Linked DNA regions of Planctomyces sp. SH-PL62. The protein of the gene in region 1 interacts with the protein of each later gene in a pairwise test. Links are inferred from orthologs where the notes say so. Each region holds a gene or a part of one and is shown on either strand. Other genes may lie near its edges.

Region 1 (6,038 bases):
CGCCTGGCTCCAGTCAGTCCCCGGCGGCTGGCCCGCCAAGGTCGAAGCCCCGCCGGCCGACGCACCCCCGGTGCGCGACGCCGTCGACGAACTGGTCCGGCTGTACGTCAAGAAAGGGGGCTACCTCAAGGACGGCAAGGCCGTCGGCGTACCGCTCGGCGAGGTCGAGTCGTTCGTCGCCGGGCTGCCGGCCGACGACAAGCTGCTGTTCCTCGGCGAGAAGACCATCGGCCGCCTGGGCTGCTTCGGCTGCCACGACGTCCCCGGCTTCGAGGACGCCAAGCCGATCGGCGTCGCCCTCAGCGACTGGGGCTCCAAGAGCCTCGCCCAGCTCGATTTCGGCCACGTCGACGACTTCCTCCAGGACCATCGCGCCGACGCCTTGGGCCGTCGCGACGGCGTGGACCCCTTCTACCAGGACCAGATCGCCGAGCGCTCCCGCGTCGGCTTCCTGTTCCAGAAGCTCCACCGGCCCCGGAGCTACGACCACCTGAAGCGGGACCCGCTCTACAAGGCGTGGGATGATCGCCTGCGGATGCCCCAGTTCGCCTGGGCCGACGACCCCGAGGCCGTCGAGGAGGTGATGACGTTCGTCCTCGGCCTCACCGGCGAGCGCGTCCACCCGAGGTACGTCGCGCGGACGCACTACGACGAGGCCCAGATCGCCCGCGCCGAGGGGGTCAAGATCCTCGACCGCTATCAGTGCGCCGGCTGCCACGTCATGGAGATGCCGAGGTACCGGATCGCCGCCGGTACGGCCGTCGCCGACGCCCTCCCCGCCTTCCGCACCAACCTGCGGGCCTCCTACAACGCCCGAGCCTCCGACTTCTCGCCCGACCTGCTCGTCGCCACCACTCACGACCCGGCGCTGAAGCTCGACGACGAGTCCATCGAGGCCTCGCTGGCGGTCGGCCCGGACGACGGCTCGGCCGTGGAGGTCGAGGCCATGCCGGTGGACGAGCTGGACGACGAGATCAGCGTGCAGGTCTGGAAGCCGGTCGTCATACGGGGCTACACCTTCAACGTCGGCGACATCCTGACGTTCGACCGGACCCGGATCCAGGTCGAGCCGGCCCGCGGCGGCGGCTTCGCCTGGCTCTACGCGGCCTATCAGGCCGAGGAGACCGGCAAGCCGTTCGACTCCTTCTGGAACCGTCTTCCCCCCCCTCTGATCCGCGAGGGGCTCAAGGTCCAGACCTCCTGGACGTCGCTCTACCTGAAGGACCCCTATGCGATCCGGCCCGCCGCCCAGCTGCGGATGCCCCGCTACCACTACCGGAGCGTCGGCCGCGAGACCGAGCAGCTGGCGAACTACTTCGCCGCGGTCGACGGGGTGGAATTCCCCTACCAGACGATCCTGCACCAGCTCCAGGGCTACGTCGTCGAGCGCGAGAAGGTCCACCCGAACTACCTGGACGCGGGCTACGCGATGATGGCCGCGAAGGGCTCGCCCTGCATCCAGTGCCACGCCGTCGGCCCGTACAAGCCGGACGAGAGCGCCGTCGACGTCGTCCACGGCCCGGAGCTCCGGCAGGTCGCCAACCGCTTCCGCCCCGAGTACCTGAGGCACTGGATCGCCAACCCGCGGCGGCTGGTCCCCTACACCGGGATGCCCCAGAACCTCGCGCCCACGGGGCCCGCGCAGATGCCCCCGCCGCCGACGTTTGAAAATCAGCCGCTGGAGATGATCCGGGCGATGCGGGACGCCCTCCTCAACTACGCGAACGTCGTCGAGCGTCGGCTCGTCGAGACGGCCCCGGCCGACCCCCCGGCCCCCGAGCCGGCCGCCGCCGCCCCTCCTCTCCCCAAGGCGGACGCGCCGGCCGCGGAACCCGAGGAGGCTTCCCCCTGATCGTCGGGGGCCCTTCGATCCGATAAAATGGCTGGGAAGGGAGGCCCAGCCGATGACCATGGACGACCCGACGCGCGAGGTCCAGACGCTCCGCGCCGAAATCGAGCGACACAACCGGCTCTATTACCTGGAAGCCGCGCCCGAGATCAGCGACCGGGATTACGACCGCTTGATGGAGCGGCTGATCGCGATCGAATCCGCGCATCCCGAACTGGTCTCGGAGGATAGCCCGACCCAGCGCGTCGGCGGGGCGCCCCTGTCCCAGTTCGCGACGGTCGTCCACGCCGCGCCGATGCTCTCGATCGACAACACCTACAGCTTCGACGAGGTCCGCGAGTGGGACGCGCGGGTCCGTCGCGGGCTGAACGCCGACGAGGTCGTCCGCTACCTCGTCGAGCTGAAGGTCGACGGGGTGGCCGTCTCGGTCCGCTATGAGCACGGGCGGTTCGTCCTGGGGGCGACCCGAGGCGACGGCGAGCGCGGGGACGACGTTTCCGCCAACCTTCGCACCGTCCGCGAAATCCCCCTGACCCTCAAGGGCGAGGCCCCCGAGATCCTGGAGGTCCGGGGCGAGGTCTACATGACCAACGCCGAGCTGGCCCGCCTCAACGAGATCCGCAAGGCGGCCGGCGACAAGCCGTTCGAGAATCCCCGGAACTCGACCGCCGGTTCGCTCAAGCTGCTGGATTCCCGCCTCTGCGCCCAGCGTCGGCTGCGGTTCATCGGCCACGGCCTGGGGGAATCCCGAGGGTTCGTGGAGACCTCGTTCTACGACGTGTTCAAGCGTCTGGAGGCCCTGGGCTTCCCCGTCAGCCCGCACATCGCCAGGTACGACTCGATCGACGAGGTGATCGAGCACGCCCGAGTCTGGGAGAGCCGTCGCAACACGCTGGATTTCCAGACCGACGGCCTCGTCGTCAAGGTCGACGACCTCGGCCAGCGCAATCGGCTAGGCGCGCGGAGCAAGTCGCCCCGCTGGGCGATCGCCTTCAAGTACGAGGCCGAGCAGGCGATCACGAAGGTCACCAAGATCACCGTGCAGGTCGGCAAGACCGGCAAGCTCACCCCCGTCGCCGAGCTGGAGCCCGTCCGCCTCGCCGGCACGACCGTCAAGCGGGCCACCCTCCACAACGCCGACGAGATCCGCCGCAAGGACGTGCGCGAGGGGGATACGGTCGTCGTCCAGAAGGCGGGCGAGATCATCCCCCAGGTCGTCCGCGTCGAGGTCGAGGCCCGTACCGGCGAGGAGGTCGAATACGTCTTCCCCGACCACTGCCCGAGCTGCGAGGCCCCGGTCGTCCGCGATCCCGGCGAGGTCGACTACCGTTGCTCGAACAAGCCCTCCGCCTGCTCGAAGCAGATCGAACGACGGCTCCGCCAGTACGCCCACCGCGACTCGCTCGACATCGAAGGGCTCGGCGACAAGCTCGTCGACCAGCTCGTGACCCAGAACCTGGTGCGGAGCCTCCCCGACCTCTACCGGCTCGACGCGGCCACCCTCGCCGAGCTCGAACGCATGGGGGAGAAATCGGCCGAGAACCTGACCGCCGCCGTCGAGCAGAGCAAGCGCAAGACCCTCGACCGCCTCATCAACGGCCTGGCGATCCGACACGTCGGCGTGCGGACCTCGGAAGTCCTCGCGACCCGATTCCGCACCCTGGACGACCTTCGAAACGCCAGCCTCGCCGACCTGGAAGCCGTCCCCGAGGTCGGCGCCGTCGTCGCCGCCAGCGTCCACGAGTTCTTCCAGGACCCCGACCACCAGCGCCTGCTCGACGAGCTGACGGCGCTCGGCGTCGACCCCCAGCCCTACACGCCGGTCGCGGCGACCTCGAACGACCTCCCGTTCCTGGGCAAGTCGTTCGTCCTGACCGGCACCCTGCCGAAGCGATCGCGCGCGGAGGCCGAGACCCTCATCAAGAGCCTGGGAGGCAAGGTGACGGGCTCCGTCTCCAAGTCCACCGGCTTCGTCCTCGCCGGCGCCGACCCCGGGAGCAAGATCGACAAGGCCCGCACCCTCGGCGTCCCCATCCTCGACGAGGACGAGTTCGAACGCCTCGCGGGCGTCGCCTGAATCGGGCGGGCGCAGGGAGCGGCCCAGAGCCCGTCACACCAGGTCGACGGGCCGGACTTCCCACGCTTTCTCCCATCGGAATTCGCGATCCGGCCGCTTGAAAGTCCGACAGTCCTGGTGCTCGTCCCCCCCTCATCAGGCCCTGCGGGCCACCTTCCCCCGCCAGGGGGGAAAAACGTTACGGCTCGGACTCGGATCGCCGACGGCCTCCTCTACGGTCTTCCCCCCTCGCGGGGGAAGACAGACGCCGAAGGCGTCAGATGAGGGGGAGGCCAGCACGAGAGCCGCCGGGATCCGCGATCCGGCCGCTTGAAACGCCGACGGCTGTGTTGCGTGTCTTCCGGCCCTTCGGGCCACCTTCCCGAGCCAGGGGCGAAGGGCATCGTTCGGTCTCGCCGACGGCCCGATTGGGCAGGCGCTCAGCCTTTCTTCTTCGGCGTCACCAGGCCCATGGCTCGCATGAGCATTTGCAGGTCTTCCCAGGCGTCCTTCTTGGCGGCGGGGGTGCGGAGGAGGTAGGCGGGGTGGTAGGTCGCGACGGCGGGGATGCCGAAGACCCGGTGCCAGCGGCCCCGGAGGCGGCCCATGCTGAGCGCGGTGTTCAGCAGCGTACCGGCGGCGACCCGGCCCAGCAGGCAGAGGTATTCGGGCCGGACGATCTCGATCTGGCGTTCCAGGTACGGGAAGCAGTTCGACGATTCCTGGGGCGTGGGGTCGCGGTTCTCGGGCGGGCGGCACTTGAGGATGTTGGCGATGTAGACGTCCTCCCGTCGCAGGCCCATCCCCTTGGTGATCATGTCCGTGAGGAGCTGCCCGGCCTTGCCGACGAACGGGACGCCGAGACGGTCCTCGTCGGCTCCCGGGGCCTCGCCGATGAACATCAGGCGCGCGGTGGGGCTGCCGTCGGCGAACACGGTCTGGGTCCGGGAGGCCGCCAGGCTCGGGCACCGGACGCACCCCGCGACCTCCGCCGCTAGCACCGCGAGCGCCTCGGCGCGATCCGCCGGCTCGACGTAGGGCGACTTGAATTCGACCGCCCCGAACAGCGATCCCACCGCCGCGATCGGCTGCTGCGGAACCGAGGCGGGCGAGGGCTTCGGCCTGGTCGTCGGCGTCGCCTTCGGTTTCGACGAGGGCTCGGGTCGGGCTTCGACCGGGGGCGGCGTCGGGGCGGCCGGGGCCGGCGCCTCGACCTTGACCTCGACCACCGGCCGGGGGGCGGCGACGGCGGCTTCCGCGACCACCGGGCGCGGGACGGGCGCGCGCTCCGGGGATCTGGGCATCGTCTCGACCCCGGCGCGCGACAGCGACTCCAGCCGCTGGCGGACCTCGCGGATCAGGCGGAGTCGCTCGGCGTCATAGTCGGAATCCGTCCCCGCGTCCGCGTCCACCTCGATCAACGCCGCCTCCCTCGTCCCTGAATCCTCGCCCGGATGGTACTCCGGGGCCGCCGATCGATCAAGTCACGGCTGGGGGACGCGGCGGGCGGGGGCGGGGCGAGGGTTGAAGGATCGGGCGACCCACGACCGCCATCGCGGGACGTCGTACTCGAAGTCCTGGCCGGTGAGCCGGTTGAGGGCCGCGAGGACCTCGACGTTCCGCGAGGTGAACGTCATCAGCGCGGGCTGCGGGCCCCGGTCCGCCCCGACCGTGCCGCTGTACCCCAGGCCGTTCCCCGCGCTGATCGGCGCGCCGCCGTTGAACGGGTCGAGCCCGATGGTGTTCGGGACGACGTAAGCCCCGTACGCCACCGCGCCCGGCCCGACGACCGGCCCCGTCATGTACGCGGCCGAACTGCCGTTGTAGGCGATCAGCGGGTTGTAGCCGGTGTTGGGATAGGTTGGGCCGGCCGGGGGGACCAGGACCATCCGTTCCTCCGACGTGATCAGCACGTCCAGCAGTTTCGGGACGGCCGCATAGACGTCGAGCCTCCCCAGCGCCCAGGCGGCGCGATTGATCACCCGGACGTCGGACGACCGGAGCGCCCGGGCCAGCCGCTTGGGGACGATCGGCTCCTCACGGGGCTTGAGGCGTTCGAGCACCACGTCCCGCACGGCGTCCTCGGATTCGCCCAGGAGCTGATCCACGAGCGCCCGCGCGGCGGCCTCGCCG
Region 2 (4,932 bases), 470 kb from region 1 along the record:
TTCGTTCGCGCCGACCGCGCAACGTACCCGATCGACGTAAACCTAAGAATAAAAACCGTTTAAGCCCAGATTTCGGCCTCCCGGATTGGCTTCGTTCGGCGGATTTCGCCGCGCCCCCGTCCCTCGTTCCGGTCGGATCGGACTGCCCTCGTCCGGCTCGCCGCGCGACATCCCCTGGATGGAGGATGCATCGGGATCGGCGATTGCGCTTCGGGCCGAAGGTTCGCTTCACGACCCAGCGCCGCGGCAGCCGGACGAATGCTCGGTTGGTCCGCCTGGATGCGGTGGACCGCCCTCGCCGACAGGGCGTCCCTTGCCCCGCATCACCACGCCGCTATCCTACTAGGCGAGGCCCCCTGCGGTCAGGCTGGGCCTCATCGTCAGGTGGGCGGGTCGTGGGGGATGCTCATGGAACAGGGGCGGGCGAGCCAGGACGCCGGGAGGGCCCCGGAGCTTGCGGGGGAGGCGGCCTCGCTCGGCGAGATCGCCCTGGTGTTCCTCCGCCTGGGGGCGACCTCCTTCGGCGGCCCGGCGGCCCACATCGCCCTGATGGAGCACGAGGTCGTCCGCCGCAGGGGCTGGCTCTCTCCGGCCGAGTTCCTCGACCTGTTGGGGGCGACGAACCTGATCCCCGGGCCCAACTCGACCGAGATGGCCATCCACGTCGGCTGGCACCGGGCGCGCTGGGCCGGGCTACTGGTGGCCGGGGCCTGCTTCATCGCCCCGGCGGCCCTGATCGTCCTGGGCCTCGCCTGGGCCTACGTCCGGTTCGGCCACCGGCCCGAGGCCGCCGGCCTGCTCTACGGCGTCAAGCCGGTGATCATCGCCGTGGTCGTGCAGGCCCTCTGGCGGCTCGGGCGGAACGCCCTGAAGTCGAGGACGCTGATGGTCGTCGCCGCCCTGTGCGTGACCATCAACGCCCTGGGCGTGGATGAACTGGTCGTCCTCCTCGGTGCGGGCCTCCTCGTCGTCGCGCTCCGACGATCCGCCTCGGTGGGGAGGGGGGTGGCTGATTCCGGGGGGATGGCCGTCGCCCCACTCGCCCTGGTCCAGCTCGGCGCGGCGGCGGGGGCGACGGCACCGTTCGGCCTGCTGCCGCTGTTCCTGTTCTTTCTCAAGGTCGGCTCGGTCCTCTTCGGCAGCGGCTATGTCCTGCTGGCCTTCCTGCGCGCCGACCTCGTCGACCGGTGGGGCTGGCTGACCGAGGCTCAGTTGCTCGACGCCGTCGCCGTGGGCCAGTTCACGCCGGGTCCGGTCTTCACGACCGCCACCTTCGTCGGCTTTCTCCTGGGCGGCCTGCCGGGTGCGGGACTGGCGACGCTGGGGATCTTCCTGCCCGCTTTCCTGTTCGTGGCGATCAGCGGCCCGCTGGTGCCCCGCATCCGCCGATCGCCGGCGGCCGGGGCGTTCCTCGACGGGGTGAACGCCGCCTCGCTGGCGTTGATGGCCGTCGTCACCTGGCGGCTTGGCGAGGCCGCCCTGGTGGACCCGACGACGATCGCCCTGGCCTTCTTGAGCGGGGCCGTGCTGCTGCGGACCCCGATCAACTCGGCCTGGCTGGTCGTCGCCGGCGGGGTGATCGGGATACTCGCCTCGGCGTCCGGCCTGCGGTGAGCCCCCCCAGGATTACGAGCGGCTGGGCGAGACGCTCTCCGTCCCGCAGAACGTCGCATCCAGCCTGCTCATGCTTCGCCCTTCGCCTGGGGGTCGGAGCAGGCCCTAATTCGCCACGAAGTTGATCAGCTTGCCCGGCACGACGACGACCTTGCGGACGGTCTTGCCGGCCAGCAGGGCCGCGATCTTCTCGTCGGCCCGCGCGACCGCCTCGATGGCCTGGGCGTCGGCCTCGGCCGGGACCAGGATCTTGCTGCGCAGCTTGCCCAGGATCTGGACGGGGATCTCGATCTCGTCTTCCTTGAGCAAGGCGGGATCGAAGGTCGGCCAGGGTTCGTAGGCGAGCGTCCGGTCATGGCCGAGGATTTCCCAAAGCTCCTCGGCGGCGTGGGGGGCCATCGGCGCGAGCAGCAGGGTGAAGGTCTCCATGGCCGACTTCGGCCGGACCTCCGCGCCGGTGAAGGCGTTGACGAACTCCATCAGCCGGCTGACGGCCGTGTTGAACCGCAACGCCTCGTAGTCGTCCCCCACGGCGGCCACGGTCCGGGCGATCAGCTTGGCCTGCTCGGGCGTCGGCTCGACGTCCTTCACGCGGGCGTCGGCGCGGACCTCCTCGGCCTCGGCGTCGACGATCATCCGCCAGGCCCGGCCCAGGAACCGATAGACCCCCTCGACCCCCTTCATGCTCCAGGGCTTCACCGCTTCGAGCGGACCCATGAACATTTCGTAGAGCCGCAGGCTGTCCGCGCCGTATTCGGAGACGACGACGTCCGGGTTGATCACGTTCCCCCGGCTCTTGGACATCTTGTGGGCGCGGGCGTCGACCCGGACGTCGGGCGCGTCCTTGAGGACGAACCCCTCCCCCTTCTTGACCACCTGGTCGTCGTCGAGCTTCACGAACTCCAGGGGGCTGGAGGCGTCCCCCTTGCGGAAGACGCCGTCGTCCGTGTGCGCGACCTGCTGGGACGAGACCCAGGCGCCGGAGGCGTCGCGATAGGCGTGATACTCGGTCTCGCCCAGGATCATCCCCTGGTTGATCAGCCGCTGGAACGGCTCCGCCGTGCTGACGAGCCCGCGGTCGTAGAGCAGCTTGTGCCAGAACCGGCTGTAGAGGAGGTGGAGCACCGCGTGCTCGGCCCCGCCGACGTAGAGGTCGACCGGGAGCCAGTACTTCTCCTTCTCGGGGTCCCAGGCGCGTTCGGTGTTCTTGGGGTCGATGTAGCGGAGGTAGTACCAGCAGGATCCGGCCCACTGGGGCATCGTGTTGGTCTCGCGACGGTACTGGTCCGAATAGCGGACCCAGTCCACGGCCTTGCTCAGCGGCGGCTCGGGCTTGCCGGTCGGCTTGAAGTCGTCGAGGTCGGGGAGGAGGACCGGCAGTTCGTCCTCGCCCACGGGGACCACCCGATCGGACGAATCGAGCACGACCGGGAAGGGCTCTCCCCAGTAGCGCTGGCGTGAGAAGAGCCAGTCGCGGAGCTTGTAGTTGACGGCTTTTTTCCCGAGCCCGTTCTCGGCGAGCCAGGCGGTGATCGCCGGCTTGGCCTCGGCCGTGGGGAGGCCGTCGAGCGCGAACGACTCGTTCCGCGACTGGATCGCGACCCCTTCGTCGTGAAAGACGTCGAGGAACGCGCCCGGGTCGGCCTTGTAGGCGTCCCGGAGCGCGGCCGGGTCGGCGGACGCTTCCTGGAGCGTCGGCCCGGCGTGGGCGGCGAGCCAGGCCGCCGGGGGTTCGACGACGGCCGTGATGGGAAGGCCGAAGGTCTGCGCGAACTCGAAGTCGCGCTCGTCGTGGCCCGGGACGGCCATGATCGCGCCGGTGCCGTAGCCCATGAGCACGTAGTCGGCGATCCAGATCGGGATCGTCGTCCCGGCCACGGGGTTCACCGCATGACCGCCGGTGAAGACGCCGGTCTTGGTCTTGGCCAGGTCGGTCCGGTCCAGGTCGCTCTTGCGGGTGGCCTGCTCGCGGTACTTCGCGACGGCCTCGCGGCGGTCGGGCTTGGTCAGGCGGTCGACGAGCGGGTGCTCGGGGGCGAGGACCATGTAGGTCGCGCCGAAGAGGGTGTCCGGGCGCGTCGTGTAGACCCGGATCACGTCGTCGGCGGGCGATTCGGGGAAGGGGCCGGCGGGGCGGGCTTTCGGCCCGTCGCCGAGCACGATCGGGAAGTCGACCTCGGCGCCCTCGCTCCGGCCGACCCACTTGCGCTGCATGTCCTTGACCGGCTTCGGCCAGTCGACGATGTCGAGGTCGTCGACGAGGCGGTCGCCGTAGGCGGTGATCCGGAGCATCCACTGGGTGAGCGGCATGCGGGTCACGGGATGGCCCCCACGCTCGCTCTTGCCGTCGATGACCTCCTCGTTCGCCAGCACCGTGCCCAGCGCCGAGCACCAGTTGACGGGGACCTCGGCGCGATAGGCGAGGCGCTTCGAGTCGCGATACGCGACCGGGTCGGCCCCTTCGGGGATGGGGAGGTCGGCGATGGGGCGGCCCTTGCCCTTGCGGGGGCGGCCCTGGGCGTCGGTCCATTCGAAGTGGGGGTCGTACCAGGTGTCGTGGATCTTGAGGAAGATCCACTGCGTCCACTTGTAGTAGTCGGGCGCCGTGGTGTCGATCTCGCGGGACCAGTCGTAGGAGAAGCCCAGCGACTTGATCTGGCGGCGAAAGTTGTCGACGTTGGCCTGGGTGGTGATCCGGGGGTGGGTGTTGGTCTGGACGGCGTACTGCTCGGCCGGCAGGCCGAAGGCGTCCCAGCCCATCGGGTGCAGGACGTTGAACCCCCGCATCCGCTTGAAGCGGCAGACGATGTCGGTGGCGGTGTAGCCCTCGGGATGGCCGACGTGCAGCCCCGCGCCGCTGGGGTAGGGGAACATGTCCAGGATGTAGAGCTTGGGCCGCTCGCGATCGAGGTCGGGGGTCGCGAACGTCTGGTGCTGCTCCCAGTAGGCCTGCCACTTGGGCTCGATCCGCTGAGGATGGTACGCGGGCATGGGGATGACTCTCCGGCGCGAAGCGGGGCGCGCCTCGACCTCTCGATTCGTCTCGTGTCCTTTAGCGAAAACGGCCCGCCGAGACTCCGGGGGCCGTTCGCCGATCGAAAAATCGAGCATACCGTTTCCCAACCGCGATCGCCAGCACGCCTGATCCGCGGCGGGGCCCGGAGAGCCGCCCGCCGTCGCGACCCGCGCCGCCGCCCCGACCCGCGACGGCCCGAAATCCATCCCGACCCTTGCGACCGACGCAAGTCTCCTAATCGCATTCCTGACATGTGTAAGAATACTGAATCTTGCAATCGTTTGTCATTCTTACAAGCCGTC

What was found.
Region 2: the proteins of ligA (region 1) and leuS interact in binary tests that used the Escherichia coli proteins (3 or more experiments, as listed by UniProt). The link is inferred for Planctomyces sp. SH-PL62 from one-to-one orthologs.

The regions. Positions count from the first base shown.
Region 1 is NZ_CP011273.1:1,973,231-1,979,268, reverse strand. Bases 1,416-4,415 are described here. They hold ligA (NAD-dependent DNA ligase LigA), read left to right. Parts: upstream 1,416-1,904; coding sequence 1,905-3,926; downstream 3,927-4,415. Other genes in these bases: VT85_RS07565 (uracil-DNA glycosylase), read right to left, coding at 4,346-4,415; VT85_RS07575 (c-type cytochrome), read left to right, coding at 1,416-1,852. Outside these bases: more of VT85_RS07575, read left to right, coding at 1-1,415; more of VT85_RS07565, read right to left, coding at 4,416-5,317; VT85_RS07560 (HEAT repeat domain-containing protein), read right to left, coding at 5,390-6,038. UniProt on the Escherichia coli protein: DNA ligase that catalyzes the formation of phosphodiester linkages between 5'-phosphoryl and 3'-hydroxyl groups in double-stranded DNA using NAD as a coenzyme and as the energy source for the reaction.
Region 2 is NZ_CP011273.1:1,498,941-1,503,872, forward strand. Bases 1,520-4,932 are described here. They hold leuS (leucine--tRNA ligase), read right to left. Parts: upstream 4,606-4,932; coding sequence 1,720-4,605; downstream 1,520-1,719. Other genes in these bases: chrA (chromate efflux transporter), read left to right, coding at 1,520-1,614. In the rest of the region: more of chrA, read left to right, coding at 409-1,519.